Regions from separate parts of the Trichococcus sp. TS_SC_9 genome, predicted to be linked through region 3. Evidence: predicted binding sites of a transcription regulator. Region 3 holds the regulator's gene; each other region holds the start of a gene.

Region 1 (7,780 bases), 580 kb from region 3:
TAGCGTGAAGTTCGGCCATTGCAACAAGAGCGACGCCAGCGTTCCGGCCGGTACGTTCACGAAAACAGCAATGAAAAAGATGCCGAAACCCATCGTCAACCCCGAGGCAACTTCTCCAAGAGGCATCCGGGAAATCGGAAACGGACCGAACGTATACAGGATACCGATTGCGAAACAGAGCGCTCCGATCACCAACAGCAACAGATTGGTCCGCGCCGTCAGAATCAGACCGAGCAGCGCCGCGAACGCAATCATCGAAACGATTATCGTCGCAGCTTTTTTGACGGAAATCGAAGCTTTCCCGAGGATATTTTCCTCATCGCGGTAAACGAGATTCTTCGCTTTTACATAGTCCATCGTGTTGTTGATGGCTGTCGTCGCCATGTCAAAAACGACCATGGCTATGAAGAATAAAATAGTGTTCAGCGCATTGATGCTGCCGAAATGGTAGAGGGTAAACAAGGTTCCGAGCACAAACGGAAACAGGCTGGCCAACTTGGTTTTGATTTCCACAAATTCCAAAAATACAGGTACATTCATCTCATTCACTCCTACTCATTTTCCCAAATGTAATCGTCGTTCGTCAGTTCAAAATTATCCGCCAAGCCGTTCGAAACGTAGACTTTTTTGTCCTTTGTGACAAAAACGGCTTCGATATCCTCGCGTTCGTTGACGTAGGCCAGACCCGCTTCCATCCCGAGACCGAAGACAAGCGTCGAGAGGGCATCCCCATCGATCGATTTATCGGACAGGATCGAAACACCAGCGATGTCGTTATCGAACGGATAGCCCGTTTCAGGATCCATCAAATGGTGATAGCTGACGCCGTCCACTTCGATGTAACGTTCATAGATCCCTGAAGTCACGATTGAACGGTCTTTTTGCTTCGTCTTGCCGATCGTCTCCCCGCGCGCTGCCAACGGATCCTGGATGCCTACGTTCCAGGACTCCCCTTCACGCAACGGCGATCCGCCCAGCACATAAACGTTACCGCCGAGGTCGATGATGGCGGTCGTCACGCCTTCCTCCACCAGCAGCTCCTTCACTTCGTCGGTAATGTAGCCCTTGGCGATGGCACCCAAGTCCAACCGCATACCCGCATCAGCCAACTGGACAGTCTGTTCTTTGTCGTCCAACACGACACGCTCATAATCGACCAAAGTCAGTGCTGCATCAATTTCGCTCTGTTCCGGCTTTCTGGCGTCATCGAAACCGATGTGCCACAGTTCCGTAATCGGTCCGATTGACAGTTCAAAATCGCCATTGGAGGCTTCGCTGTACGCCCAAGCGCTCTCCACCAATGGGTAGACATCCTTAGACAGTTGTACCGCTTTTATCCCTGCCGCGGCATTGACTGCATCGATTTCCGATCCGGGTTCATTTACAGTGATCTTGTCGGCCAAGTCCTCGACACGGTCGAAGGCAGCCTGGAGGACATCCTCTTTGCCTTCATCGTAGATGCGCACCGTTACATAGGTCCCCATCAGAAATTCTGTTTTCTCATACGGTTCTTTCCGTATCGCCGTTTCTTCCGATTTGTCGCTATTGCCGCAGCCCCCGAAGAGGAGCGCCAGCAACATTACACCCGAAAGTCCGGCCTTAGTCCTATATTTTTTCATCCGTTCACCCCATATCTACATTTAAAAAAAACAGGCAGGAACAAGAACGCTGTCCCTACCTGTCTATGATAATCTTTTTTATTCCTGAATACACCAGAAAAGCAGAAACTTGGTTTATTCTTCGACTACGTTGTCGACTTCGATTGCGGCTGTTTCGCCGACTACCGCTGCATCAACTAACTGTTGTGCATATTTCTTGAATGTTTCAGAAGAATTCGTAGCGCCCGTTACGACTTCCACCGCGTCAGGATCTTGTTTTTCAACCAATTGGCTGTTCAATTGAGGGAAGTACTCAGCAGGACCTATGCCAACTTTACCTGTCATGTTAGCTTGGTATTCTGCATCTTCAGATTTCTTTTCGCCGGCTTCATTCACGTTCTCATATGTTGAGGCAGTGATTTTTCCGTCCACGACAGTGATCGAGAATTCAGTTTTCCAGCCACGTGTGTCGAAGTTCTTTTCAACCAATGTGTAAGTGCCGTCTTGCAATTCAGCTGCTGTTGAAGAAGCTTCAGAAGAAGACTCAACTACAATTTCTGATGAAGCTGCTGATGATTCTGTTTCAGTTTCTGTGTCCGCACCGCCGCAAGCCGCTAATACGAAAGTTGATGCCAGCAAAAGAGTTGCCGTAGATAACGTTTTCTTAAATTCCATAATCTATCCCACCCTGTTCTTTTTTATGATAGCGGTCAGATATGTGATACCAATCACAAGCCCCCTATATCTTTCCACTTACTTATCATACCATTTGTTACATCTTTAGCCAAATAAAATCTATATATTTAACAAAAAACCATTATTTTCTAATGTTTTATCTTAAAATGAAAAGCTGCCCATCCGCATAACGCGGATGGGCAGCTTTGCTACATATTGCGATAAAGCAATTGCTCAGTTAATTTCGTTAGCGTTTCCTTTACGGGATGGTTCGGCAATTTTTTAATCAGCTTCAGCGCTTTGGTTGTGTACTTCTTGGCTAAGCCCTGCGCAGCGCGATTGCCACCATAGCGTTCCACCAAACCATGGATCTCCGCGAGCTCCGCAGCAGTCACATCCGCCCCCTTGGCGATATAGGCAGCGAACTCTTTACGGTCGGCCTGCATCGCGTACAATACAGGCGCCGTGTAGATGCCGTTGCGGAAGTCGCTCAGAGCCGGTTTGCCCAAGGTCTTATCGTCTTGCGTGTAATCCAATACATCATCCATGACCTGGAAGGCCATGCCGATATTGTGGCCGATCCGATAAGCCAGCTGGGCCAACTTCTCATCCTCATCCGACGATCCATAGGCGCCGGCATAGCAGCTCAAGGCGAAGAGTTGGGCCGTCTTGCCTTGGATCTGGCGCAAGTAGTCGCGCATGCGCATGTTCGGATTGTAGCGCATATCCATCTGGTTCAGCTCGCCGATCAGGATGCTTTCCATCCCGTTCGTGTCGATCTTCAGCACAGCCGCATCGCCGGCATAAGCGGACAGCAAGCGGAAGCAGACCGTGAAGAGGTAATCCCCCGAATAGACGGCAATCTGATTGCCGAATGCTCGGTTCATCGTCTCCTGTCCTCGGCGGGTGCCGGCTTCATCGATGACGTCATCGTGCATCAACGTCGCCGTATGCAACAACTCCACCGCCGCCGCGATCGCCTGCGCCCGTTCCGCATCCCGTTGCGGGGAATAGTAGGAAAACAGCAAGCAGTAGGCCGGCCGCAGCATTTTCCCGCCTGCAAGCAGCCGCGACAGGATCGCTTCCCTGACCACTTGGTTTTTGAGTGTTATGTTTTCTTCCAACAGCTCATTGGTGGCGACCAATTCCGCCCGCAACAGCGGATACTGGTCCCACATCGAATGAATTTTCATACTGAAACTCCTTTTGTTCTGCCCTTAAGTATTTGTCAGGAGATGATGTCGAGGGCCTCTTCATCGTCAGCGGTAGTTCCTTGGGCTCCGCGTATTTCAACCAGCACGCGGTTCGGCAGACACATGATTGTCTCCCCGATGCCATCCTTCGCGCCCATGCGCACACACAATTGGTCGTCGCAATCGGCGGAAGTAATCCGGATTTGGGATCCTTCCCGCACAATCACGTTCTCATGACCGTGGTCGTCCTGATAGACATACGTCTCCGTTTTGCCGTCATCCTTCAGGACAAATTCCTTCACCACTTTACCGTCCACACTGATGACTGCGATGTTATCCGCACTCTCCGCGTTGGCTTGATGATAGGAGAAGACCCCCAACGGCAGGAAGGAAGCCGCCATCAAAAAAAGGATGATGAGCAGATCGCCTCTGCGGATCATTTTCAGGTATTTTCTCATTTCCCGTCCCTCTCTTCTGAAAAGAAAAGGGCTAAGGCAAGTCTCCCCACCTTAACCCTGTTAGATCGTTATTATTGACCGACACCCGGTCTATAGATTGATTTTGTCTTACCATACCACCAGTTGTCAAGTTTCTTCTGGATCCACGGAATCACATAGTAGTCCAAACCGAAGGCTCTGCCTGAACCGTTCATCAAAGCGATGGCCACAGGAACGAACCACATGTTCACCCAGTAGAACATACCAGATAAAGCGAACGAGATCACCAATGCGATTGTTGCGGCATTCGCCAAGAAAGTGAACAAGCCCGCGATGATTGCCAAACCGATCAGCAACTCTACGATTGTCATGAATTTCTGGAAGAACAAAGCCATTTCCGGATTCGGGATCATGACCTGCATGATGCTGTTGAACCACTCAGGCGCTTCTTTGAAGACCATCATCGGCTCTTCACCATAGGCATAGCTCAAACCGAATACCGGATGGCTGACTGCAGCAGCCGTGTCTGTTACCGCTTCGGATGCCCCGGTTGTCGCTTCCTTCAACCAAGCGAAAGGCAGGACGATCTCATCACCGAACCAAGAAGTCGTGCCGTACAGGCCGAAGATTTTCTTGAGCGCTTCCCACGTCCACATGCTGCCGTAGAAAACACGCAATGGCAGTGCCCAAAGTACATTACCCAAACGGGACAAGTGACCACGGAAGATGTTGCGTTTCTCTTTAATATGGAAGAATTCATGATAAATGTATTGCACGAAATAATAACCTGAACCAATCGTCATGAAGTAGAACAAGTTCACCATGTGTTTCACCAACATTGCTATGAAGCCGCTCAAATGGATTTTATCCATCAAGTAGGCAACGCCGTAACGCGAACCAATTGAAATCATGAAGCCTTGATACGTCCCTTTGTGTTCGTGCTTCTCTGTGCCTTCGATTGAAGCGATGATGTTGGCTGCCGCTGTGTGACCCGTTTGTTCTGCGGATTGTACGATTTGCGGTACTGGTGCGTTGTTTTTGTCAGGCTCTTCGTAGTAGACCAAGTCCCCTGCCAGATAGACGCCATCGGAATCTTTCGCTTCCATGTATTTATTGGCTACCAAACGGCCCGCTCTTGCTTGCTCGATACCGTAAGCAGCTGCGTCTGTGTTCGCTTTTACGCCTGCCGTCCAGATCAGTGTATGTGTCGGAATGACGGTTCCATCAGACAATTCAACGCTGTCCTTCTTGACGTTTGCGACGCCATTGCCTTTGATGATTTGGATACCTTGCTTGCGCATGTATTTCTCAGCTTTTTGTTGTTCCTTTTCGGTAACGACACCCAGAATCTGCGGTGCAGCTTCAACCAGATAAAGGCTGAATTCAGCGGGATCCAATTTGTTGGCTCTAGCCAGTTGGTCTTTCCATTCCATCAAGTCGCCGACAAGTTCCACACCGGTAAATCCAGCTCCGCTGACTACAGCAGTCAACATTGCTCTGCGTTTTTCATCATTGTGTTCATTTGAAGCTGCTTCGACTGTATCCTGGATATGACGGCGAATTTTGTTCGCATCTTCCCATGACCACATCGTGAAACCATTCTCATCTACACCTGGGACGTTGAACGTATTCGGCTCGCCACCCATTGCCAGGATCAGGTAGTCATAGTTGAAGCTATGGCTGCTTGTCGTGACCACTTTCGCTTCACGGTCCACATGGGTCACTTCATCCGTAATGATATCCACGTTTCTGTTACGGCCGAATAGACGTTGCAGATCGTATTGGATTGCATCGGGCTGCACACGTCCCGCTGCCACCTCATGTAACTCGGTCATGTACGTTTGATAGGAATGTTTGTCGATCAAGGTGATCAAGACATCCGGATTTTTCTTGAAATGTCGGGACAATTTCTTCGCGGCGGCCACACCGGCGAATCCTGCTCCCACAACCACAATATTCTTTTTACTCATTTGGCAGTCTCCTTTTTTCTATGTCCAGCGCCTCACAGCGCATATTCACTTATTTAAAATAACCACATTTATAAGTATAGTGTATTTGTGAATAATTGTCCATGCAAAACTTGGGAGTAGTATGAAAAAGTTCCTGTATGAGCATTTTTTCATCTTTTTCACCTTGTTTTCTTCCTCACGCGTCAGCTTAAAACATTTCGCATTGAAGAGGTTACCACAATAAAACACTATCTTTTCTCTTCCCGGTAGACCAGTGAAGCCTCGTACCACGCTTTCGTCAATTTACTTTTAGAGGACTCCTCCAATTGGAACTGCCGGATCGTCGAGACATGCTCCAGCAAGTAATTCGCCGCCACCCCGACCGCGATCCCCGAGAAGATGCCGGTAATGGAAAGGATCGGCAAGTAGAGCATCACACTGAACGATTGCGCGATCAGACTCGCCATCGCCAATTGGCCGACATTATGTAGAATCCCGCCGGCAGCACTGATCCCGATCATGCTGACCCGCTTCGGACCTAAAAGCCGGACCAAAAGCATCCCGCCATAACTCAAAAAAGCCCCCGCAAAACTGTAAAGGAAGGTAGATAACGTCCCACCCAACAACGTCGAGATCAACAACCGCATCCACACGACCTTAAGACTGTCCTTATAAGGTAGCGTAAAGATCGCCAATAATGTAATGATGTTCGCCAAACCCAGCTTTGCACCCGGCGCAAACGCGAACGGAAACGGAATCGCCCGCTCCAGCATCGTGATGACCACACCCTGCGCGGCCAATAATGAAATATAGATCAAACGTTTATTTTTATTCATAGTTAGGTCCTTGCTTATTCAAATTCGTACTTAAAGTGTAGCACAATTGAGCCAAAGAAATGAACTTCGGACACGTATTTTGGGAAAAGAAAAAAACACCCCGCCGGAAATAATTTCCGGTGGAGCATTATTCGGATATCAATCTAACAAACGTTTCATTTTTCGGTGGCAACGATCATAGGCGTTCTTAATAGAAGTCACTTCACAATCCAGTTCGTCAGCAATTGTTTGGAAATCCGAGCCATTGATGAAACGGATGAACACAGCTTGCTCGAAATCAGAAAGAATCTCAAAGTAACCCGATGCGCTTTCCTTCACCATAACGATTTCTTCAGGCGAAAAGTGCATGGAAACGACACCTTCAAATGAATATTCGGTATGATTGCTGTATTGATTCTCAAGGATTGCATCCAACGACACCGCGCCTTTGTCAATCTTTCTCTTTACTGCACTTTCTTTCCTAATCATACTGAAAATGTGGTGCTTAAGGGTCAATTTGTAGAAACTCGCAAACTTTAGACCTTTTTCGGGAACATAAGACTGAACAGCCTTATGCAGTACCATGCGCGCTTCCTGCCAAAAGTCCTCTTGTTCCAAAAAACGTAAATAATAGGCTTTGTTGAACTTTTTGACTAAAGGCAAAAACCTATAGAAGAGTTCTTCAAAGTAAATAGGATGCCCTTGTTGAATCAGTGCCACCAATTGTTCCGGGCTGTGTTCGGATAGTTCCATTTCTTCATTCATATTTAATCCCCCCAAATATATTTTGGCAATGTATTAAGCATCTCCGGCAATGCTTAATATATTACCTAACACCTATTATACCCGCAAAGAAAGCGCTGTCAAACATTTGTTTGTTTTTTCATTCACTAAATTTAATTCTTATACTTTAGCACTGAAATCCATATTAATTCCTGTATGTCCCATCATTTGATTGAGCCAGTGCGTGGCAGTGTTATCAGTCACCTAAACAACCTACAATCCTCTCGTAAGTTCCTCCACCAACCGCAACAATTCCTGAGGCGTTTGCACCACACAAGTTGCTGAAACTTCCTGGGCGGTTCTTTTGTGGTTCCGGAAATTCACCCAGAT
Region 2 (7,780 bases), 810 kb from region 3:
AGGAACTATCCGGCCGGCTGGCGGACAAACAGATCCAGCTCTCCGTTTCTGATGAGGTTGCAGCCTGGATAGCAGATAATGCTTACGATCCAATTTATGGCGCTCGGCCGCTCAGAAGATTCATCTCAGCTGAGATCGAGAATCCCTTGGCGCGTGCCATCATAAAGGGCGATATCCATGAAAATCAGGCGGTGACGGTGACGTTGGTGGGCAATCAGGTCGGATTCCAGACCATCGATCTCGCTGAATTTCAACAATAATTTGACAAGTCAGTACGCAGAGAGGAAGTCCTGAAAGGGATTTCCTTTTGTTATTTTTGTATTTGCGGTAAAATGATAATATAAATTTTCTTATTTTTAACTTCACGAGTGTGGCCGTTTATTGCTTTTATCGGAACAAAGCCGAAGGAGGCGTTCATTTTGCTGTTTTTGGTTATTGGATTTCTGTGTCTGGTTTTTATGCTGTTCACTTCGAGATATTATGTCTTCGGAGGTGCGGCCATCCTAAGTTTTTTGTTGTATTTCCTGTATTTCGGAAGCGGTAACTGGCTGACTTTGTTGTTGTTCCTGTTCGGGATCATGTTGTTGGTGGTTGAATTGTTCATACCCGATTTTGGGTTGGTGGGGATCGCGGGTTTCCTGATGGTCGTGGCAGGCCTGTTTTTGAACAATGAGCGTATTTTGGAAAGTGTGCTGGATGTCAGTTTGGCGATCATCTTTTCCGGGATAGCGACATCTGTGCTGTTGAAAAAAGGCTATAAATTCCTGCCGGACCGCAGCAAATTGATTTTGGATACATCCCTGAATCGTGAGCGCGGGTATTCGTCCAGCAAAGACTATTCCGAATTCTTGGGAATGACCGGTACAGCAACGACGACGCTGCGGCCTGCGGGCAAAGTCTCTATCGGAGATGTGGTGCTCGACGTAGTCAGTGACGGGAAGATTATATTTGAAGGGAAACAGATTCAAGTTATCCAGGTTGAAGGGGTCAAAATTACAGTCAAGGAGTTGGATGGAAAATGACAGAAGGATTGATAGGACTCATCTTTATTGCATTGTTTGTCGTACTGTTTTTATCTTTATTTTTCCGCTTTGTGCCGGTTGGTCTATGGATCACGGCTTACTTTTCGGGAGTGAAAGTCAAAATTTCGAATCTGGTCGGCATGCGACTGCGGCGGGTGGTTCCTTCTATGATCGTACAGCCGATGATAAAAGCCACAAAAGCGGGACTGATAATTGATATAAATGAATTGGAGGCGCATCATCTTGCTGGCGGAGATGTTAATATGGTCATCGACGCGCTGATTGCGGCGCAGCGTGCCGATATTGATTTAGGTTTTGAAAAAGCGGCTGCCATCGATTTGGCCGGCCGTAATGTATTGGAAGCAGTGAAAATGAGTGTTAACCCAAAAGTCATCGAAACACCAATCATTGCGGGTGTCGCTATGAACGGGATTGAAGTAAAAGCCAAAGCAAAAGTAACGGTACGCGCCAACATAGAACGATTGGTCGGTGGTGCTGGAGAAGAAACAATCATCGCCCGTGTCGGAGAGGGGATCGTCACAACCGTCGGATCTGCCAAGATGCACACTTCCGTCCTGGAAAATCCGGACTCCATATCCCAAACGATCCTGAAAAAAGGACTGGATTCGGGTACCGCCTTTGAGATACTGTCCATCGATATCGCCGATGTTGATGTCGGCCGTAACGTGGGCGCCAAACTGCAGGCGGAACAAGCAGAGGCGGATAAGCGGGTGGCTCAGGCGAAAGCAGAAGAGCGCCGTGCTTTTGCGGTCGCAGAAGAACAAGAAATGATCGCTGAGGTGCAAAGGATGCGGGCGAAAGTGGTTGAAGCCGAAGCGCAAGTGCCGTTGGCGTTGGCTGAAGCGCTGCGCAATGGAAACCTAGGCGTGATGGATTATTATAAAATGAAAAATATCATAGCGGATACTGAAATGAGGAGCAGCATTTCGGAGTTTCCGACAGATAGAAGCGAACCGGAATGACTAGCCTAGCATTTCTATTACCGATTCTGTTGCCGATCCTTTTCCTGGTGTTCTTTCTCTCTGTGCTCCTATCGATAGTCAAGAGGATAAACCGTCTATCGGAGAACGCCAGACTTCGAGTGGGCACAGCCCAAACAGCTGCTCTGCAGCAGACATTTCGCCAGTCGTTGGACGGTGCCGGAAATGAGAATGCGAAACAACTGATCAAAAAATTGGCTACATTGAAGCCTGAAGAGGTGTATGGTTTTTTTCAAGAGCGCCTGCCCGAAAAATATCTGCGGGAAGTCAGCCGGATCTTGACCAACAGAAATTGGCGGAGGGAAATCCTGATTTTCGTTAACCGCGAGAATTTATGGCAGTTGCTGTTGCGCGCGAATCCGCCAAAAACAGGCAGCGACCAAAAGAACACGGAACCTGCGGATGAAACCGTTGAAGTACAAGTGTTTACGGACTATAATATGGATCCTGCCGTGGGGTTGGCCGATGACTTCACCGTCTTTTCTGAAGACAAAAAAGAATTAAAGACTGCCAAAAGAATGGAGAAATCCACCATTCATAAGAAGAAAAAATATTCCGGCAATCAAAAAGCGTTGATGCGAGCCGTCATTGCCAAAGAAATACTCGATAGGCCGGACTTTGACCACAAATAGGAAATTGAAGGAGACAGATGGATGCCCAGAGAGATCGGATTGAACACTTTAGCGTACATGCACAGAGCTGCGGACAATAAAGTGGAACAAAAAGAAATACTGAAGGAAATCAAGGAAATGGGCTTCCCGATTGTGGAAGTCAGAAGAGAATACATTCTATCCGGCAAAACGGAAATGAAGGAAATAGCCCAGCAAGCCGCTGACTTGGGTTTGAAGGTGTTCTATTCCGTCCCGGCAGAACTGTTTACAGAGGGTGCGTTGAACGGACAGCTGAGCAGCTATTTTGAAGAGGCTTCCCTATTGAACGCAGTCCAACTGAAACTTACTTTGGGGGAATTCCGGGGATTTACATCCAAGTTGGCTGAAGAATTACGCGAATTGTTGACGACCTATCCCATCCATCTGACAATCGAAAATGATCAGAGCACCAAGAAGGGTAGCCCGCCTGTCCTGATGGGTTTCATTGCAGAAACCCGCAAAGCCTCATTGGACATCGGACTGACTTTTGACACAGGCAATTTCGTTTACATCGATAGCGATCCCTTCGCCGCGGCAGAGCAAATGCGCGAAGCGGTAACCTACATCCACATCAAGAACGTTGCCATCACGGACAGCGGAATTGTTTTATCCGGACTGGAATCCGGGTTGGTGGATATGCGCCGTCTTTTGTCGTTGTTCGCGGAATCGGTGCCAGCCAGCATCGAATATCCCTGCGGTGGCGGCGATGAAGTGACAAAAACCATCAGCGCCGATTACAAAAAGATTCAATCTTGGTGAACGTGCTTTTGCCTATATCCTTACGAATCAGAAAATGCAATCCGAAACTTTCGGATTGTATTTTTTTAGTAGCGAATACAAGAAAATAGTGTGCGACTGTGGTATACTGATTGCCGGATATCTATAAGAAAGAAGTGAATACATTGACTGAACCAGCGATTCGTTATCGCCTTATCAAAAAAGAAAAACATACAGGTGCGCGCTTGGGAGAAATCATCACCCCCCACGGCACTTTTCAAACACCCATGTTTATGCCGGTAGGAACTTTAGCCACCGTGAAGACGATGGCTCCTGAAGAATTGAAAGCGATGGGCTCTCAGATCATTCTGAGCAATACTTATCACCTCTGGCTCAGACCGGGCTCAGACTTGGTGGAAGAGGCAGGAGGCCTGCATAAATTCATGAATTGGGACAGAGGGATTTTGACCGATTCAGGCGGCTTCCAGGTTTTCTCATTAAGCCAGAACAGACAGATCACTGAGGCCGGTGTACATTTCCGCAATCATCTGAACGGTTCGAAAATGTTCCTGTCACCGGAAAAAGCGATCCACATCGAAAATCAACTGGGTGCCGACATCATCATGAGTTTTGATGAATGCCCTCCTTACAGCGAAAGCTATGATTACATCAAAGCATCTGTCGAAAGAACGACCAGATGGGCAGAGCGTGGCCTTGAAGCCCACAAAAAGCCCAATCAACAAGGCTTGTTCGGAATAATCCAAGGAGCAGGCTACAAGGATTTAAGGCTGCAGAGCGCCAAAGAACTGATTTCCTTGGATTTTCCAGGCTATTCGATTGGTGGACTTTCGGTCGGCGAAACGAAAGAAGAAATGAATGGTGTGCTGGATTACCTGACGCCAGTCATGCCTGAGGACAAACCAAGGTATCTGATGGGCGTAGGGGCGCCGGATTCCTTGATCGACGGCGTCATCCGCGGAATCGATATGTTCGACTGTGTCTTGCCCACCCGTATAGCGCGGAACGGCACTTGTATGACAAGCAGCGGTCGTTTGGTCATCAAAAATGCGAAATATGAACGGGATTTTCGTCCATTGGATGAAAAATGCGATTGCTACACCTGCAAAAACTATACACGTGCGTACATTCGTCATTTAATCAAAGCTGATGAAACATTTGGCTTGCGCTTGACCTCGTATCATAATCTCCATTTCTTGATAAACCTGATGAAAAATGTGCGCCAAGCCATCATGGATGACAATCTGTTGGAATTCAGGGAAGCGTTTGTGGAAGAATATGGCTTCAACGTTGAAAATCCGAAGAAGTTTTAGGTTTTGGGTGGTAGTCTATCCTAAAGTTTGGTAAAGTGGATGATAGATAAAAATAATCCACAGATGGAGGAAAATGTATGGATACAGTAATCATGATTGCCTTTTATGGGGTGCTGTTCGGCGTAATGTATTTCATCCTGATCAGACCACAAAAGAAACAAGCGCAAAAAACGCAAGATATGCTGAGTCAAATTAAGCCAGGGGATAAAGTAGTCACCATCGGCGGCCTGCACGGAATTGTCGAAGAAATCAATTCCGCTGATAACACAGTCGTATTGGATTGTGAAGGGATCTTCCTGACTTTTGAAAAACGTTCTATTTCACGTATTTCAAAGGTTGCCACAATCACAACTGATGATGCGATTGTCGAAGATTATTCAGCAACCGAATCAGAGCAAGAACAAGAAGACAAAAGCGAAGAGTAACACGATTTGATTCATCGGAAAGGAGGGACGGCGAATGCCGAATATATCTGAGAAGCAATATGCTCAATTGGAGCCTTGGTTCAAACTGAAAGCAACTGAGTTCAATCAACTGGGCTACGAGAACATCAAAGTCGACGATATCTATCGCTATTTCAAGGAATTTTCTTGGAAGCATACTGTCCCTCCCCATTATTACCAACAGATCCGGGATATCATGAAGACGACGGTAAACCACTACTTCGACTTTGTTGCTTTGGAAGCGCAAGTCTATAAGGTCTCTTCATTGGATGAAATGAATTTTGATGATTTCCTATGAAACGTTACACGCGAAAAGTACAATACTTCAGAGTATTGTGCTTTTTTTGTAAATGTAAATCTGAGTTTGCGGTGCAATCTGTGCCCTAAGGATCCATTTTTGAAATGTCGTCATTTAACCGGGACGATTTCAGCCCTTTGAATCGAGCAAAATAATCTTATCGCTTGAATATTCAAAGTTAATCGCTGATTCAGTCGGATTCAACAATTAGTAAGCGGATTTATGCAGATTGATCAGCGTGATAATGCGGGAATCTATCGAACAGGGACGTTAAACGACCATGCATATTTTCGTCATAAAAATTATCTCAAAAAAACTTTTTTCAGCGCGGATTCCGAACAATGATAATAATTTCACAATCAAAAGGTTGAGAAACAGAATGTTTCCAATGACTATTTGTGAAAACCAGTAGAGACAAAAACATCCGTTGAACACGCTTACATGGCCTGTATGGAAAATAAGTGAAGAACATCACATTTATTCGCTTTACAAACGAAATTCCATGAAATATAATAAGCATGTGAAAAGGATAACATACATTTTTAGGAGGATCTCACATGAGTAAAGAAAAAGTAGTTTTAGAGGAGAAAAAACCCATGATGACTGCAAAAGAAGAAATCAGCAACTACACTGGAAAAGCCCAAAAAGCTTTGACTCTATTTGAAGATTATACCCAAGAACAAGTCGACCACATCGTCCACGAAATGGCATTAGCTGCAATGGAGCAACATATGCCACTTGCAAAAATGGCAGTTGAAGAAACAGGCCGAGGCGTTTATGAAGATAAATGTATCAAAAACATGTATGCCGCTGAAAACATTTGGCATTCAATCAGAAAAAATAAAACAGTCGGAATCATCGAAGACAATAAAGTTGATCAAATCATGAAGGTTGCCGCTCCTGTAGGCGTTGTTGCCGGTATCATCCCGACAACCAACCCAACTTCGACAACAATCTTCAAAGCGATGATCTGTATGAAAACAAGAAACCCGATCATCTTCTCTTTCCACCCAAGCGCAGAAAAATGTTCGGCTGCAACTGCAAAAGTTGTTTACGATGCTGCCATCAAAGCAGGCGCACCTGCTGACTGTATCCAATGGGTAGAAGGCGTATCAATGGAAAAAACAGCTGAATTGATCAACCATCCAGAAGTTGCTGTCGTATTGGCTACAGGTGGAGCTGCAATGGTTAAAGCTGCTTATTCTACTGGTAAACCAGCATTGGGAGTTGGTCCTGGTAACGTTCCGGCTTACATCGAAAAATCAGCAAACGTTAAACGCGCTGTAAACGACATCATCGTTTCAAAAACGTTCGACAACGGTATGATCTGTGCTTCAGAACAAGCTGCAATCGTCGACAGCGAAATCTATGATGAAGTCAAAAAAGAATTCCAATTGCACAATGTATACTTCGCTAAACCTGAAGAAATTCAACAATTGGAAGACGTCGTGATGAATGATGCTAAAACTGGCGTGAGACCGAATGTTGTCGGTATGCACGCTCGTAAAATCGCTGAATTGGCTGGATTAAACGTTCCTGCAAACACTAAATTGTTGATCGCTGAATTACCGGGCGTCGGAGCAGAATACCCAATGTCAAGAGAAAAATTATCTCCAGTATTGGCTATGATGAAATCAGACAGTACAGAGCATGGCTTCGAACTATGCAAACAAATGCTGGATTTGGGTGGTTTAGGTCACTCGGCTTCACTGCATACTCGCCGCAATGATTTGATCGAACAATTCGGAAAAGAAATGAAAGCTTGCCGCGTTCTTATCAACTCTCCATCTTCTCAAGCTGGTATCGGTGACTTGTACAACAATAATATCGCTTCATTAACTTTGGGTTGCGGATCTTACGGCAGAAACTCAGTTTCTCATAACGTTTCTGCATTAGATTTATTGAACGTGAAAACTGTTGCTAAAAGGAGAAATAATATGCAGTGGATTAAATTGCCAGAGAAGGTTTACTTCGAAGAAAATTCAGTTAGATACTTACGTGACATGAAAGATGTCGAAAGAGTCTTCATCGTCTGCGACGACGGCATGGTCAAATTCGGCTATGTGGATGTAGTCATCGAACAATTGAAACAACGCAACAACAAAGTATCTTACGCAATCTTCTCAGATGTTGAACCTAACCCGACAACAAACACTGTAAACCGTGGTACTGAAAAAATGCGCGACTTCAAACCGGATACAATCATCGCAATCGGCGGAGGTTCCCCGATGGATGCTGCCAAAGCGATGTGGTTGTTCTATGAGCACCCAGAAAGCGACTTCTTCGGCGCTAAACAAAAATTCTTGGATATCCGCAAA
Region 3 (7,780 bases):
TTAATGTTACTGTATATATCATTATTCAGCCTCCCAAATAGTTGTACTGTCTTTCAGGTTACGTTTGATTTCCGACGGGACATTGTAGCTGACGATGCCACAATCCTCAATGTCGCAGACCTTCACAAAACTGACTTGTTTGAACTTCGAAGCATCCGCAACGACATAGCTTTGTGCTGCATTTTCAATGGCTATCCGCTTGATGGCCGCTTCTTCGGTGTCCGGCGTCGTGAAGCCATATTGCTTGTCGATGCCGTTGATGCCAAGAAAAGCTTTGCTGAAACGGTAATTCCTCATTTGCATTTGGCTGACTGGTCCGATGACTGCTTTTGTCTCCATCTTGATTTTGCCGCCTATAAGGATCGTCTCGATTTGTATATCCGATAATAAACTGGCGTGCGGGACGCCATTGGTGACGACGAGGATGCTCTTGCCTTTCAGGAAGGGAATCATTTCGTAGGTGGTCGATCCGGCATCCAAAAAGATGATGTCTTGATCGCTTACCAATTGAGCTGCTTTTTCAGCGATCCGTTGTTTATCCTGAACGTTTTTGGATGTTTTATCTTCCATCCTGTCCTCAGCGGAAACACTGTAGTTCCTCTTTGCTCCGCCATGTACACGGATCAGGAAGCCGGCCTCTTCTAGAGTGCTCAAATCCCGTCTGATTGTGGATTCAGAACTGCCCGTCTGATCGACTAGGTCCTGCAGTTTTACGATATTGTCTTTTGCTAAAGTGTCTAGAATGATTTTATGCCGTTCTTCTGTAAGCACTTTCTATCACCTCTCGAACAAAAATATACCACCCACACGGGAATAAAGCAATCATTTTCCTTCAAAAACATTAACTTTCATTCAAAACCATCCAAAAACATTGATGGAACAGCTTTTCATAAGGATAATTTTTTTTATTTTCAAACCATATATTGGTGCTTTTCCATAATAGAAGGTAAAAAAATAGAGCTGACCAACAAAATTATGTTGGTCAGCTCTATTTATGGGTTGCAAGGATGTGATTGTTCGCTTTCTTAAACAGTTCATCCTATATAGAACGGTTCTGAATCCTAGAGTTCTCCGCCTAACGCTGTTCATGCCCACTCAGCCAAAACCGGGCTGCTTGGTCCTGAACCTCGTTAGTGCTCAAACTCTGAGCTCAGGATTCATCACACACTGTTATAGTTGAACTCTGAATTGCAGAGGGTTCCGCCTAAGAGGATAACCACACACGGACAAAAAACGTCCGCTTTGTGGTTATCCTCTTAGTGCTCACCCTCTAAACGCAATTCATCGTATCCTAATTTTTACATCATGCCCATGCCTGGGTCCATTGATGGGGGTGTGGCTGGGGCGGGACGGTCGGCTACGATAGCTTCTGTCGATAGGATCAAGGCAGCAACGCTGGCTGCATTTTGTAATGCGGAACGTGTCACTTTTGTAGGATCGACGATTCCTGCATCAATCATGTTTACCCATTCGTCGGTTGCGGCGTTATAACCCATGCCAACTTCAAGGCCTTTGATCTTATCGGCTACAACGGAGCCTTCTTTTCCTGCATTTTCAGCGATTTGTCTCACTGGCTCTTCTAATGAACGTGCTACGATGCGTGCACCTGTCGCTTCGTCGCCGGTCAGTTCCAACGCTTCGACGCATTTTTGAACGTTGATCAAGGCTGTACCACCACCGGATACGATACCTTCTTCAACAGCAGCCCGCGTTGCGTTCAAAGCATCTTCGATACGCAGTTTGCGTTCTCTTAATTCAGTTTCTGTAGCCGCTCCGACTTTGATGACGCCGACGCCACCGGATAATTTCGCAAGGCGTTCTTGCAATTTCTCACGATCAAACTCTGAAGTTGTTTCGGCTGATTGCGCACGGATGACCGCCACACGTTGTTCAATAGCTGCTTTTTCGCCAGCTCCTTCAACGATTGTTGTGGAATCTTTGGTTACGACAACTTTGCCTGCACGACCCAAATGTTCTACGGAAGCATCCTTCAATTCCAAGCCTAAGTCTTCAGCAATGACTGTACCGCCTGTCAAGATTGCGATGTCCTGCAGCATTTCTTTACGACGGTCACCGAAACCAGGTGCTTTGACTGCCGCTACATTGAATGTTCCACGCAATTTGTTCAATACTAATGTTGGAAGTGCTTCTCCGTCAACATCATCAGCAACAATCAATAATGGGCGTCCTTGTTGCAAAATTTGTTCCAATAAAGGCAAGATGTCCTGGATATTGGATAATTTACGATCCGTGATTAGGATGTACGGTGCTTCCAATTCAGCTTCCATCTTATCGTTGTTAGTGACCATGTATTGCGATAGGTATCCGCGATCGAATTGCATGCCTTCGACAACATCCAATTCGGTTTCGATCCCTTTAGATTCTTCGATAGTGATGACCCCGTCGTTGCCGACTTTTTCCATTGCTTCAGCAATCAATTCGCCGATTTCTTTCGATCCGGATGATACGGCAGCAACCTGCGCAATCGATTCTCTCGAATTTACGGTTTGGGAAATTTCCGCCAAACCTTTTACAGCTGCTTGTGTAGCCAACTCAATACCGCGACGGATGCCCACTGGGTTTGCACCTGCTGTAACGTTTTTCAGCCCTTCGCGAACGATGGCTTGTGTCAAAACAGTGGCAGTTGTAGTACCATCACCGGCAATGTCGTTTGTTTTGGAAGCAACTTCGGCAACCAGTTTCGCTCCCATATTTTCGAAGCGATCTTCCAATTCGATTTCTTTGGCGATTGTCACGCCATCATTCGTAATCAACGGAGAGCCGTACGCTTTTTCCAAAACGACATTGCGTCCTTTGGGTCCTAGAGTCACTTTTACGGTATTTGCTAAGATATCTACACCACGAAGCATTGCTGCTCTTGCGTCTTCTGAAAATTTAATGTCTTTTGCCATTTATCGATTCACCTCATGAATTATATTTTTAGTCCAGGATTGCTACGATGTCGCTTTCTTTGATCACTAAGTATTCTGTTCCCGCATATTTAACTTCTGTGCCTGCATATTTTTCGAAAAGGACAGTATCTCCGGCCTTAACGGTCATTTCGATTGTTACCCCGTTATCTGTCACGAGACCTGTGCCAACAGCAATAACGGTACCTGTTTGGGATTTTTCTTTAGCGGATGACGGTAAAACGATGCCGCCTATAGATTTTTCTTCTTCTTTGGCAACTTCTACAATAACACGGTTTCCTAATGGTTTTAACAAGATGACCCCTCCAAAATAATATCATTTTAGCACTCACCAACTCAGAGTGCTAAGTTACATTTCTATATTAATCAATCTCCAATTAATTTGCAAGAGGGAAGCCGATTTTTTCCAATTCTATTTTTGAGCGCTACTGTGCTATACTATTTATCAAGCGCAAAAACGTCAGTTCTCTCAGAAAGGTACTATTAATATGAATAAAAAAATACGTTCAAGGTTAACGTTAGCCATACAGATCATCCTCATCTATCTCGCTTCTCAGTTTCTGCCGGTCTTGATTCTTTTGTTCATTCCGGAGGCAGATCGCATTGCGGCCGCCATGAATCTCTCGCTATTCTTTGCTTTCCTAGGGACTGTCCTTATGGTAGCATGGAATAGCAGAAAAAAATGGACACCACAAAACAGTCTTACGGATCAACCGGCTGCCCCAATCGGAAAAACGCTCACGAACGGACTCTTCGGTTTCATGGGAGCTGTCCTGATTCAGATCGTCGCGATGAATGTGGAGTATCTTTTGTTCAAGATGCCAGTCGTTTCCGAAAATACGGAAGTGTTGCTGGACTTGACAAACCGCTACCCGTTCTTTATTTTCAACATCATCATCTTTGCACCTGTGATGGAGGAATTTGTATTCCGTAAAGCGATTGTCACCCATCTGGTTGACGGGATCGGGATAGTCGGCGCGGCCACTATCAGCGCTTTGCTTTTTGCGATTGCACATAATGATGGGCACTATTTAGTTTACGGCTCTCTGGGTCTTTGGTTTTCTTTCCTTTATTACCGGACAAGAAACATAGCGACTCCGATGATTGCCCATGCGTTGATGAATGCCGTGTCCGCCTTGCCGATTCTGTCCCAACTCATTTCGTAAGACTCGTGGAGCACGCTATTTAGGAAGAAGAAAGGAATAACATGACTTTAAAAAATCTATTAATTCAAATAATCATTCGATTCGTTTTCGCCGTCCTCTTCATCTGGCTGGCAGTCGATGCTGTGAATACTGCAGGCTGGGGATTCATGGCCATCGTCAGCGTGCTGTTCGCAACAAGTGATGTTGTGAAAGGCGTACGCATGTTCAATGCCTACTTGAAAATCAAAGACAGCATGGATAAAAATTAGGAAAAGCTGAACGGGTTCGTTCAGCTCTAAAAAAAAAAGAAGGATGAGGCAGCCTCATCCTTCTTTTTGCGTTCTCTTCTACTCGGCTATCGACTTTGCTCAGCCGATGTCATTGTCCAAGAAATAGATCAATGTTTGCAATTCATTCGTCAAGTCCACATTCTGAACGCGGACATTGTCCGGAACGGAAAGACGGATTGGGGTAAAGTTCATGATGCCGCGAACGCCCGCTTCAGTCAATCGGTTAGTGGCATCCTGCGCCACTTCCTGGGGAACGGTCAAAATGGCTACATCAATCTGCTGGATGCGCAATTGCTCAACCATATCCGTCATCGGATAAACCGGCACACCGCTAAGGATTTTGCCGACGATGCCTTCATTGACATCAAATGCGGCACTGATGCGGACGTTATTGCTTACATGGAAGTTGTAGTTCAACAAGGCATGTCCCAAATTACCCACACCTATCAGAGCCACGTTCGTCAAACGGTCCTGATTCAATGTTTTGCTGAAGAAATCCAACAAATACTCGACATCATAGCCGTATCCTCTTTTGCCTAGTGCGCCAAAATATGAAAAATCCCTACGGATAGTAGCACTGTCCACTTTTACTGCTTCACTCAATTCAGTGGATGAAACACGTTTTTTACCAGCGTTATGCAAAAAGCGCAAGTAGCGGTGGTAAATCGGCAACCTCCTTGCCGTAGCTTTTGGAATATCATTCGTCGACATTATTTTCTCCTCTTCTTTCCTCGTTCATTTAGTACCTCATATTGTTTGTCCGAATGCACAAACTTTAAAAAGTATGTTCACATACTTAGGCTTTCATTTCATATTGACTATTATAGCATCTGATTGTGAAAAATCTACTAATTTGTTCGAAACCGGACTTGATTGTGAAGCCTTTTTTGAACAATATGTGAAATACAATACTAATTGTAAACGGGGTCATTAATAAATTTCACATGCACAAATACGTGAATATAGCAATAACTCTGCTTGTCCCTATCGAATCAGTGCTTGCTGTGATAAAATGGAAAGGATAAATGTGAGTATTTATTTAGAAAGAGGACACTACATATGATTTTACTACAAGGACAAAATTTGGCGCGCCTTTTTGGGGCGAGCGTCTTATTCGATAATATTCAAATTACCGTCCAGGACCATTCGCGCATTGCGCTCGTCGGCCGAAACGGAGCAGGAAAATCAACCCTGCTGAAGATTTTGGCAGGCATCGAAGCAACGGATGCCGGTTCTGTTTCCAAGAGCAAGGAAGTTACAATCGGCTATTTGGATCAGCATAGCGCGGTCGATTCCTCCAATACGATTTGGCAAGAAATGTTGACCATTTTTGCCCCCCTTATCCGATTAAGCAAAGAGGCTGAGCAAGCCGCTTTCGCGTTGGGGGATCCGGACCTGCTCGAAGACGAGGAGGCGTATCAAAAAGCTTTGGAACGCTATGACCATCTTCAGCATACCCTGCATGAAAAGAATGCATACGGCTACGAATCTGAAATCCGTTCGGTGTTGCACGGATTCCAGTTCTACGAAGAAGATTATGATCGCCCAATCTCCCAATTGTCAGGCGGCCAGAAAACAAGGCTCGCTTTGGCCAAAATCCTGCTTGAGAAGAACGATCTGCTCATTTTGGATGAGCCCACCAACCATCTGGACATCGACACGCTGGCTTGGCTGGAAAATTATCTGATGGGTTACAATGGCTCGCTTTTGATTGTTTCCCATGACCGCTATTTCCTGGACAAAGTCGCCACTGAAGTCTACGAAATCAGCCGCCACAAGATCCAGCACTACAAAGGGAACTATTCTTACTATCTGACCGAAAAAGCCGCCCGCCTGGAACAGGAATTGAAGGCTTACGAGAAGCAACAAGATGAAATCTCCAAATTGGAGGATTACGTCGCCCGTAACCTGGCGCGCGCCTCCACGACCAAGATGGCGCAAAGCCGCCGCAAACGTCTGGAAAAAATGGACCGGATGGACAAACCGAAAGGCGATGAACGTTCCGCCCGCTTCTCCTTCGAGATCGCAAAAGAGAGCGGAAACGTCGTCTTGACCCTTGAAGACGGCGCAGTCGGCTATGCCGATACGGTCTTGGCTGACCCAATCAACCTTGATATCCGCAAACAGCAAGCGATTGCGATTGTCGGTCCGAACGGGATCGGCAAGTCCACTTTGCTGAAGTCGATCATTTCCGAAATTCCGCTCTTGAAAGGCAGAGTCCAGCTCGGTGCCAATGTGGACCTCGGTTATTATGACCAGGAATTAGGCAACCTTTCCAAAAACAAGAGCGTTCTCGCCGAAATCTGGGATCTTCACCCTACGCTGAACGAAAAAGATGTGCGCAGCATCCTGGGAAGCTTCCTGTTCTCCGGCGCCGATGTCGAAAAAACGATCCCGGCATTGAGCGGTGGCGAGAAGGCTAGGCTTTCACTCTGTAAGCTAGCCTTGGATCAAAAGAACTTTCTGGTCCTCGATGAACCCACGAACCATTTGGACATCGACAGCAAGGAAGTACTCGAAAATGCCTTGATCGATTATGACGGCACCCTGCTTTTCGTTTCCCATGACCGCTATTTCATCAACCGGATTGCGACAAGTATTGTCGAACTCTCCGCTGAAGGCAGCAAATTGTATCTCGGGGACTATGATTACTATATTGAAAAGAAACAACAAGAAGCGGCTCTGGCAGCTCTGCAACAGGCCGAAAACGCCGTGGAAACAAACACTGCCGTTGAGCCCCTTTCGAAAGCCAAAGGGGATTACGTTTCCTCCAAGGAAAAGCTGAAATTGGAAAGAAAACTGGCTCGGCAAGTCGAGGCTTTGGAAGATGAATTGGCGACGGTTGAAGAGGCCCTCACTGCGATCGAACTGCAATTGACGGAGCCTGAAGTCTACGGTGATCATGAAAAAGTCCAACAGTTCAACCAACAATTGCTCGCCCTCCAAGCAAAGCAAGATGAGCTGATGCAGGATTGGGAAGATCAGACAACCGCGCTTGAGGAACTGAGCGAATAGTCTAGAGGCTAACCGTTTCGACTCGGGGACTGCCTGTTTTGACTAAGCAATGCCGGAAGTTTTGTTAAGATGCACTGGAACAAGTACGCATATTAGGAATATGGAGGTAAGAATATGTTGGAAGCCGTTTTATTTGATATGGATGGTGTCATCATCGATACGGAACCATTCTTTTTGCGATCAGAGAGTATGTTATTGAAGGAATTCGGAGTAGACACCGAGTTGGAGTACCATTTCCGCTACCAAGGGACAACGCATGAGTACATGTGGGAAACAATGAAAAATGAATTCGACCTGGATGCCCCGGTCGGAGAATTGGTGGAACGGGCGAACGTCATCCGGAACCGCTTGATGGAAGAAGATGGTCTGCAACCGATCCCGGGTGTGATCCCCTTCATTG
Region 4 (7,780 bases), 490 kb from region 3:
TATGTTCATGACACCGGTACTAGGGATGGATTTCACGGAGGACAAGAAAGGGGTCGTCATTCATTTTGTTGAAGACGATGCAGTGGCGGAGGAATATCTGTTCGAAACAACGGATGAGGCGGCCACATTTTTCAGGAGCTGCCAAAACTTGTGCGATGAGGTCAAAGAGGAGCCGCTTAAGGTCCAATATGCCATCATCAGAGAGTTTTTGGATCTGGATATCGGTAAATTCAACTACGAACGCGCTAATTATTGATGGGAACACAAAAATGGCCCGCCCCGGTATATGATTCGGGGCGGGCCTTTTTTTTAGCGTCGGAATCGGTATGCGCAGCTCCGGCGAGGGTCCTGTTCGCGGGAGGACACCGGTAATAATCGGGCTCAGCTTCGACGAAGCCAGCCTCATCGGAGCAGGGAGTCAAAATGTAGGCTCACCTCCGGCGAAGCCTCCCTCACCGGAGCAGGGAGCGTGGTTCGCAGTCACCGGCAACAGCGGCAGTGGGGATCCGCGTCACTTACGTATATTCCGGTATCATTCAGTATTGGCGCACCTTCAGCTGCTGGCCAATCAGAATCAGATCACCCCACAACTGATTCAACTGTTTCAGTGTCGCTGGCGTCGTGCCATACTTGCGCGACAGCCCCCATAGCGTGTCGCCTTTCACGACGCGGTGCAGCAGGAACGTGCCGGGCGCGCTCGCAAGGGGGGGCAACGCGGAAAGGCCAGCCTCGATGTCCTGACGGAACCGGGACTGCGATACACCCCAGCTAGCTAGATAACCATCCGGATCGGTATGGTTGGTTCCGCCGATATTTTTCGAAACCCAGGAATGGGTTTTGATGCCTCTGTCATGCACGCTCGCTCCGTTGTTCAGTGTGCAGGGGATGCCTACTTCCAACGCCAATTTTTGCAGTAGCCAAACATAGGCTTTGTAGTCTTGTTCAAAAATGGAGCGGCTGTTCGTCCGTGCCAGCTCGACTTGGGCATAGGCATAACCGTTGGCTTTCGGGCCGACACCCCATTGTACTTTGCCTGTGTTGGCGATTTGAATTATTTTCCCGCCTCCGCCGACCCAGTGGGATACAAAGGCATTTTGCCAGTTGCGTTGCATGTAGCTGACTTCGTTCTCGAGGCTGTTTTTGCCAACGTTGTTCGGGTTGCCGGACTCGTGGGCGATGATCAGGTTGCTAGCGGTGAGCGGATTCTGATAGATGGAAAAGATCCGTTTTTCGATTGTGTAGTTCATAACATTTCTCCTCTAATTTCTAAAACAGCCGCCCGGAATCGCATCCGGGCGGCTGTTTATTGTTGATGAATACTTAAGCTGTTCAGCAGTCCAAGCGGCTTGTGCTGCTTTTCTAATTTTTATTCGGCTTCGGCGATCAGGTCGGTGATGGTGCGTTCCACGTAGCGGGCGCTGTTCACTGCTGTGAAGGGGTTGATGCCTTTCACTTCGAATGCGTTCAGGCCGATGATGGCGTCCATTGCCGGTTGCAGTTCAGCCGATTTCAAGCCGCTTTTTGGATTCTTGACACTCAAGTTGCGGGTTTTTCCGTCGGCTGTCAAAAATTTCAATTCCAAGGTTACTGTTGTCGTCATGTTCATTTCCTCCTAGATGTCTAATGGGTAGTGACTATCAAGTTGCTTTCGGTTGGCTTAGGCGATGGAGTAGCGGTTCTTTTCGACGACGACTGCATAAGCTGCGGGCAAGTCTACGAGACCGGATACAGCTGATTGGAAGGATTGGACCTGTTCAGCAGTGACGCCTGGTTTCAGGTTCGCGAATGACTGTTTGACTTCCTTCTCGTTTGCAAAATCATTGAAATAAAGCTCGATGTTTCCTTCTTCGTATTGTTTCACCATTTGGCATTCCTCCGTTTTCTTTTCTGGTAAGTGTCATGACTGCTTACACCTATAACGACGAAAGGGTATAGGCAATGTGTAACCCCCGTCTGTCAGACCTTCAGAAAAGGGCTGGCTTTGCTTTGAATCTGGCGTCTTCTTTTGTAGATCGTTTTGCGCGAAAGCTGTTGTTTCTTGGCGATTTCGGTAATGTTCAGTCCTTCCAGCGCGTCCCGCAGATAGGCGTTTTCCTCTGCCGTCAGACAGGCGCAAAGGCGTTGTAGCAGATCTTCTTGCTCCAACTGGTCTTCAAATGAAACTGCATTGGGGATTTCTTCCAGCTCTTCTTCACAAAGGTAGGCTTCGCGGCTTTCTTTTTTCCGGTCCTTGCGGATTTGGTCCAGGAAAGTCCAGTGTATTTTTTGTTTGGCATAGCTGACGAACAGAAAGATGTTCTCGCTTGCGAGAGCATCTTTCAGGCAGGTTTCGTACGTGTCAAAAAGGGTGATCAGGCCTAATTGGTAGAAGTCATCGTAATCATTGTGATCCGGATATCGATTGATTTTTTTCAGACAATGATGGATGACACCCGCGTACTGGTCACTCAATAGGGTAGCGGCTTCATTGGTGCAGATTCTTTTTTTCATATTCATGGCGTTGCCTCCGTAATGTAGTGGGTGGCGTGATGCAGGGGATGTCCCTGTGCATGCTCATCACAGCCCGGCAAGCTTGCTGATGCCTATATTAGCGGTCAGGGGCCATCGGGGTCAAAACGGCAAATGCGGCAATAAACGTGACGAAAGTGATTCAAATCACAATTGAGGCTTTTTTTGTAGCGAAAAGAAATAATAATGTAAGCGTTTGTATATCATTCTGGCGAAAAGTAGTATATATTTTTATTAGACATTCCTATTTGGGGGGATTTTATGGAAAAGAAAACAGTTTGCAAATCTGGGAAAGGGTCGCATCAAAAAGTGGTCCAACAATCAATCGGAAAATCCAGCAGGCCCGTTGCCGGGATGGGCACGGCAGAAATACTTGCTGGGCATTCCAGGAACGATTCGGTGGCATTCAAAGATGTGGGCAAAATACTTGATCCGGCAACATTAGATACCATCATTTCGCATCTGCGCAACTCGTTGGAGGAGTCGTTTACGCATAGCAGCCAGACAAAAGATGCGCCGGGACCATTCTTTGTCCTGCTCGATCCAGAAAGTATCCAGATATATTTGGAGCAGGCATGGGATTTGGACCGGTTTGTACTGGACAACAGCTTCCTATTCTTGCTAAGCCTGGACCCGCAATTGCACCGTACCGATTTCAGGACGCTCATTTTTTTCAACGACGGTCGCCTCATCAAAACGCGCGAAAGCAGCAATAATGTGATGCGCTCGCTTTTTGATTTGATCGGTTTCAGCTATGACTTCATTCGGGGTATCTCCACACGCGTCAACGGTAAAGATACCCATTGCGTCCCATATATTTTTGGGAAGTATTCTTTTTTGCCGTTGAGCGGTCCGACCCGCAAGCAAAGTTCCTGGATCAATCTTTCGAAAGTGCAGCATTATCGAGCGCTGAAAGGGGAAAAAGGGGTGGAGGTCCATTGCGTCAATCAGCATATTTTCCAGCTCCCGGTGCGCCCACAATTTTTCGCAGATAAGGTCAAACAATCCTGCCAAACCGTCCATCGCCAAGAGTACCTTTTGCGCAACGTTTTAAGAAATTTCGATTATGTCGATGGGAGGAAAGAGGAACACGAGAACAATCTGCTGGGAAATGCTTTTCATGGCCACACAGATCGCATTTCAATGATTTCGATGGAAGATTATATCCGGATTTTTCAGTTTTCCTTTGCCGAGACAGCTTTGAAACATCCCTCATTGCGTGATAATCCGGTGACGTATGAAGCGTTGCACCTGCTTAGGGCAAATCTTTACTCCGATTTGCCCCATCTCAGGAACGCAGTCCGCTAGCCAATTGTTTTGAATGCTGATTTACCGGTTGAGAAAAATGGCTATTATTTGTGATTCCGGTGGAAGTATTTTACAATGAATGCAAAGAACAAATCATCAGTCATGGGAGGAATCGAAATGGACAAGAGAATCGAAGGCACCTTTGCCAATCAGGAAATGGTTATCGATGAAATCACGCATCTGATCAAGCATGAAGGTTATGCGCCGGAGCAATTGTTGGTCATCACCCGCAACGGCAAGAGCAATTACATTACGCAAGAGACTGCGGTGCAGGTCATTATAACCGGTGAGGATCGCGAGGAAGATTCATTATGGGATAAAATCGTAAAATTCTTTACCGTGGATTTGGATGAAGAAGAGGAAGAAACAATTTTTGAACGCTACGGCATTGATGAGGATACGTATGAGCGCTTTGAGGATGCATTGGATGATGGGGAATTGCTGCTTTTGATTGACGATGCGGCTCCGGTCAATGATGAGCATGCCGAATTTCTTGTGCGTGATGGCATTTTGCCTGACGAAAAAATTGTCCCTGTGGCACCAGTCACTGCCTCGAAACCGGATTGGACACCTGCAGACAGCGAAGAAGTCGGCGATGTGCCGGCCCATTCCATTGAAGCCACCAAAAAACTGGAAGAGACCGAAGTTGCAACTGCACAGCCGACTCAGCCCGCTGATGTGACCGACGACATCACCGGCCAACCGATCGAAGCGGAAATCACTACTGTCACTGCGACCAAACCGGATTGGACACCCGCGGACAGCGCAGAAGCCACCGAAGTTGCAGCTGAGTCACCGACTCAGCCCGCTGATTTGATCGACGATATCACCGGACAGCCAGTCGAAGCGGAAAAGGTAGCGGATCCTGCAATGGCGGAAGAGAGTCACCAATTGCCTGAAATGCAGTTCGACAAAGACGATTCCTTGCCTGAAGTGGTTAAGGAGAAGGAACAATTTTCCAAAGACCCGTTCGGAGGCGACACGGTTGTTGCTGAAACCGGCGAAGATGCGGAAGATATCGAACCTGATTATGAAGAGACGGATAAAACGAAACCAGCTCTATAACTGATAAGGACACCAACGGCTGCCTCATTATGGGGTAGCCGTTGGTTTTTTTGGCGGGCAGAGTCTCATTAGATGGGATAGTTGAGAGTTATTCGTCTTTACTTGCCATAGCGGCAAAATCTGTTCGGCCCGCTGGCGATCCGAGAAATAATTCGAACATACGTTTTGTTCCTTTTGTGTTTTGCATGTATAATAACAAGAGAGATTCGCCGAAAGGAAGTAAATAATGGATCATACCGAAGAACAGGCTGAAAAATTGCCTGTCGTAACAAAAATAACTGTCCAGAAAAAACGCAAGGACCGCTTCAATGTCTTTATCGACGGAGAGTACTCCTTTCCGATATCGGAAGCCGTACTCATAAAGGTGGGCTTGCATAAAGGCATGACGCTCACGAAAGAGCGCAGTGCCGAGATTGAGAAGGAAAATTACGATTATATGGCTTACACGACAGCCGTCAATTATCTGTCCTACAGTCTGCGCAGCGAGAAAGAAGTCCGCAAAAAGCTGAATGAAGAAGAAATCAGCCCGGACGCAATCGAACGTGCGCTAACGCGGTTGGTGGATCAGAATTACGTCAATGACCGCAGCTATGGCGAAAGTTATACGCGTACGGCGGCGAACCTGAACCTGAAGGGACCGCAGCTCATCGCCAACGAACTGAAAGGAAAAGGCTTGTCGGAAGAAGATGTTGCCTTTTCTCTGAAACAATATCCGCGTGAACTGCAGCTTGAAAATGCCCAAACGATCGCTGAGAAGCAACTCCGCAAACAAAGCCGGGTCTCTTCGCATGAAGCAGCTTCAAAAATCCGCCTCTATCTACATCAAAAGGGCTATCCTTCCGATATCGTCCTGGAAGTAATGGGAGCGATTGAAACGGAAAAAGAGGAAGAGGATGAAATGTCCGCACTGCGGATGCAAGGCGACAAACTTTGGCGCCGGTATGAGCGAAAAGCAAAAGGCCGTGAGCTGCATCAAAAAGTGAGATCCGGACTTTACCAAAAAGGTTACCCTGGAGAACTGATCTCCGCCTATATCGAAGAAAAGGAACAGGAAGCTGAATAATGACAAATTTGGAACACGAAAAAATATTTAATGCAGCAGGCATTGAAATGTGGCCGGCTGAGAAAATCCAAGCTTTCCGCGAGGCTCTGTTGGATTGGTATGACAAAGAGAAACGTGACCTACCCTGGCGTCGGACGAGCAATCCCTATAGCATCTGGGTATCGGAAATCATGCTGCAGCAGACACGGGTGGACACGGTAATCCCATATTATCACAATTTCCTGGATAAATTTCCCGATATCGCAACGTTGGCGGCTGCACCTGAAGATGCGATTCTGAAAGCTTGGGAGGGGCTCGGTTATTATTCCCGTGTCAAGAATATGCAGAAGGCAGCGCAACAGATCGTCGCTGAGTACGGTGGTATTTTCCCGGAAGATCCCCAAGAAATCGCGAAGTTGAAGGGAATCGGTCCCTATACAGCCGGCGCCGTTTCCAGCATTGCTTTCCAGATACCGGAGCCGGCAGTTGACGGAAACGTCATGCGCGTCATGAGCCGGTTGTTCGAAATCGATGCCGATATCGCCAAACCGGCCAGCCGGAAAATTTTTGAAGCGGTCGTGCGTGAACTGATCGATCCAGAGAGGCCGGGCGATTTTAACCAAGCATTGATGGATTTGGGCTCGAGCATCTGTTCGCCGCTTAATCCGCAGCCTGAAATCAGCCCAATCAAGGCATTCAATGCCGCCTACAAAAACGGAACGATGCACCTTTATCCAGTAAAGAGCAAAGCGAAAAGGCCGGTGCCCATGAATCTGCAGGGTGTCATCCTGCAGAACAAGGAGAAGCAGTTCCTTTTGGAGAAGCGCCCGAACAGCGGCCTTCTAGCTGATTTTTGGACGTTTCCGTTAATCCAGCTGGATCTCAATATGATTCCCGGATCGGTGGAAGCAACGATTGAACCTGCCAGCATCCAGACTGAATTGCTGGTCGCAGAGGATTTCCCGAAGCTGACCGAAGAAGCAAAGAAGGCCGACAAAAAGCTGCCTTCCTTTAACCAGATCGAGGCCCAGCTTTCAGCGAATGTATACGAAAAGTACGGCTTGAAGCCTATCTGGCTGAAGGCGGAAACTGGATCGGTCAACCATGTATTCAGTCACATCAAATGGCATATCACTGGTTATTACGGGCGCGTGCTGACGAACGCCGACAGCGAATTACCAGCTCAATGCAGATGGGTCAGTGAAGGAGATTTTGCCGATTACGCCTTCCCGGTGCCGCAGCAAAAAATGTGGCAACAATTCCAGCAACAGACCCGAAAAGAATTTGGTCTGTAATGGCTAAAATTTCGCAATCTATTTCCATTCTATGATATACTATTCAATGAACTGAAAGTTGAGAGTTCCGTCGAAATGATTTCCGGCGAGGACTCAAATAGTTGTAGAAAGTTGGGCACCGTGATGCATAATCCTCGGGAGGGAGAATTCATCACCATAAAGAGTTATAAGCATGACGGCAGCCTGCATCGAACGTGGCGTGACACCATGGTATTAAAAACTAGTGACCAATCCATAATCGGCTGTAATGATCACACCTTAGTAACGGAAGCAGATGGGCGTCGCTGGGTCACCAGAGAGCCTGCATTGTTGTATTACCATAAACATTATTGGTTCAACATCGTCACCATGATCCGCCAAAAGGGTGTCTCCTACTATTGCAATCTGGCATCGCCGTATGCGATTGACCAGGAAGCATTGAAGTACATCGATTATGACCTGGATATTAAAGTTTTTCCTGATGGTGAAAAACGTTTGCTTGATGTAGATGAGTATGAATTGCATCGCAATCGCATGAATTACCCAAAAGAGATCGATCATATCCTGAAAGAAAACGTAAAGA

The links. The regulator Rex, encoded in region 3, represses fermentation and respiration genes when NADH is low (regulators of the CRP and FNR family bind a similar motif). The targets are predictions, from matches to a motif close to TTGTGAANTANTTCACAA.
Region 1: AC0J5I_RS04940 (FMN-binding protein) is a predicted target of Rex. The motif match lies at 2,315-2,332, and genes of this name have one in related genera.
Region 2: adhE (bifunctional acetaldehyde-CoA/alcohol dehydrogenase) is a predicted target of Rex. The motif match lies at 5,804-5,821, and genes of this name have one in related genera.
Region 4: AC0J5I_RS00030 (competence protein ComK) is a predicted target of Rex. The motif match lies at 2,644-2,661, and genes of this name have one in related genera.

What each region holds. Positions count from the first base shown of each region.
Region 1 is NZ_CM149591.1:1,068,164-1,075,943, reverse strand. Features, by position in the region: gene menA (1,4-dihydroxy-2-naphthoate polyprenyltransferase) at 1-540, opposite strand, end outside; gene AC0J5I_RS04945 (FAD:protein FMN transferase) at 552-1,619, opposite strand; gene AC0J5I_RS04940 (FMN-binding protein) at 1,734-2,273, opposite strand; gene AC0J5I_RS04935 (polyprenyl synthetase family protein) at 2,483-3,466, opposite strand; gene AC0J5I_RS04930 (NusG domain II-containing protein) at 3,502-3,924, opposite strand; gene AC0J5I_RS04925 (FAD-dependent oxidoreductase) at 3,996-5,873, opposite strand; gene AC0J5I_RS04920 (Gx transporter family protein) at 6,101-6,688, opposite strand; gene AC0J5I_RS04915 (sigma-70 family RNA polymerase sigma factor) at 6,827-7,432, opposite strand; gene AC0J5I_RS04910 (HAD family hydrolase) at 7,664-7,780, opposite strand, start outside.
Region 2 is NZ_CM149591.1:2,782,400-2,790,179, reverse strand. Features, by position in the region: gene clpB (ATP-dependent chaperone ClpB) at 1-260, shown strand, start outside; gene AC0J5I_RS13520 (NfeD family protein) at 420-1,022, shown strand; gene floA (flotillin-like protein FloA) at 1,019-2,005, shown strand; gene AC0J5I_RS13510 (hypothetical protein) at 2,002-2,655, shown strand; gene AC0J5I_RS13505 (sugar phosphate isomerase/epimerase family protein) at 2,677-3,432, shown strand; gene tgt (tRNA guanosine(34) transglycosylase Tgt) at 3,576-4,721, shown strand; gene yajC (preprotein translocase subunit YajC) at 4,799-5,146, shown strand; gene AC0J5I_RS13490 (post-transcriptional regulator) at 5,181-5,462, shown strand; gene adhE (bifunctional acetaldehyde-CoA/alcohol dehydrogenase) at 6,020-7,780, shown strand, end outside.
Region 3 is NZ_CM149591.1:489,620-497,399, forward strand. Features, by position in the region: gene pfkB (1-phosphofructokinase) at 1-22, opposite strand, end outside; gene AC0J5I_RS02190 (DeoR/GlpR family DNA-binding transcription regulator) at 22-771, opposite strand; gene groL (chaperonin GroEL) at 1,299-2,912, opposite strand; gene groES (co-chaperone GroES) at 2,941-3,225, opposite strand; gene AC0J5I_RS02205 (CPBP family intramembrane glutamic endopeptidase) at 3,419-4,096, shown strand; gene AC0J5I_RS02210 (DUF4305 domain-containing protein) at 4,138-4,344, shown strand; gene AC0J5I_RS02215 (redox-sensing transcriptional repressor Rex) at 4,444-5,076, opposite strand; gene AC0J5I_RS02220 (ABC-F family ATP-binding cassette domain-containing protein) at 5,425-7,380, shown strand; gene AC0J5I_RS02225 (HAD family hydrolase) at 7,495-7,780, shown strand, end outside.
Region 4 is NZ_CM149591.1:1,757-9,536, reverse strand. Features, by position in the region: gene AC0J5I_RS00055 (hypothetical protein) at 2-256, shown strand; gene AC0J5I_RS00050 (LysM peptidoglycan-binding domain-containing protein) at 537-1,247, opposite strand; gene AC0J5I_RS00045 (DUF2922 domain-containing protein) at 1,367-1,600, opposite strand; gene AC0J5I_RS00040 (DUF1659 domain-containing protein) at 1,658-1,864, opposite strand; gene AC0J5I_RS00035 (sigma-70 family RNA polymerase sigma factor) at 1,957-2,496, opposite strand; gene AC0J5I_RS00030 (competence protein ComK) at 2,770-3,816, shown strand; gene AC0J5I_RS00025 (general stress protein) at 3,934-4,881, shown strand; gene recX (recombination regulator RecX) at 5,108-5,944, shown strand; gene mutY (A/G-specific adenine glycosylase) at 5,944-7,218, shown strand; gene ntdP (nucleoside tri-diphosphate phosphatase) at 7,342-7,780, shown strand, end outside.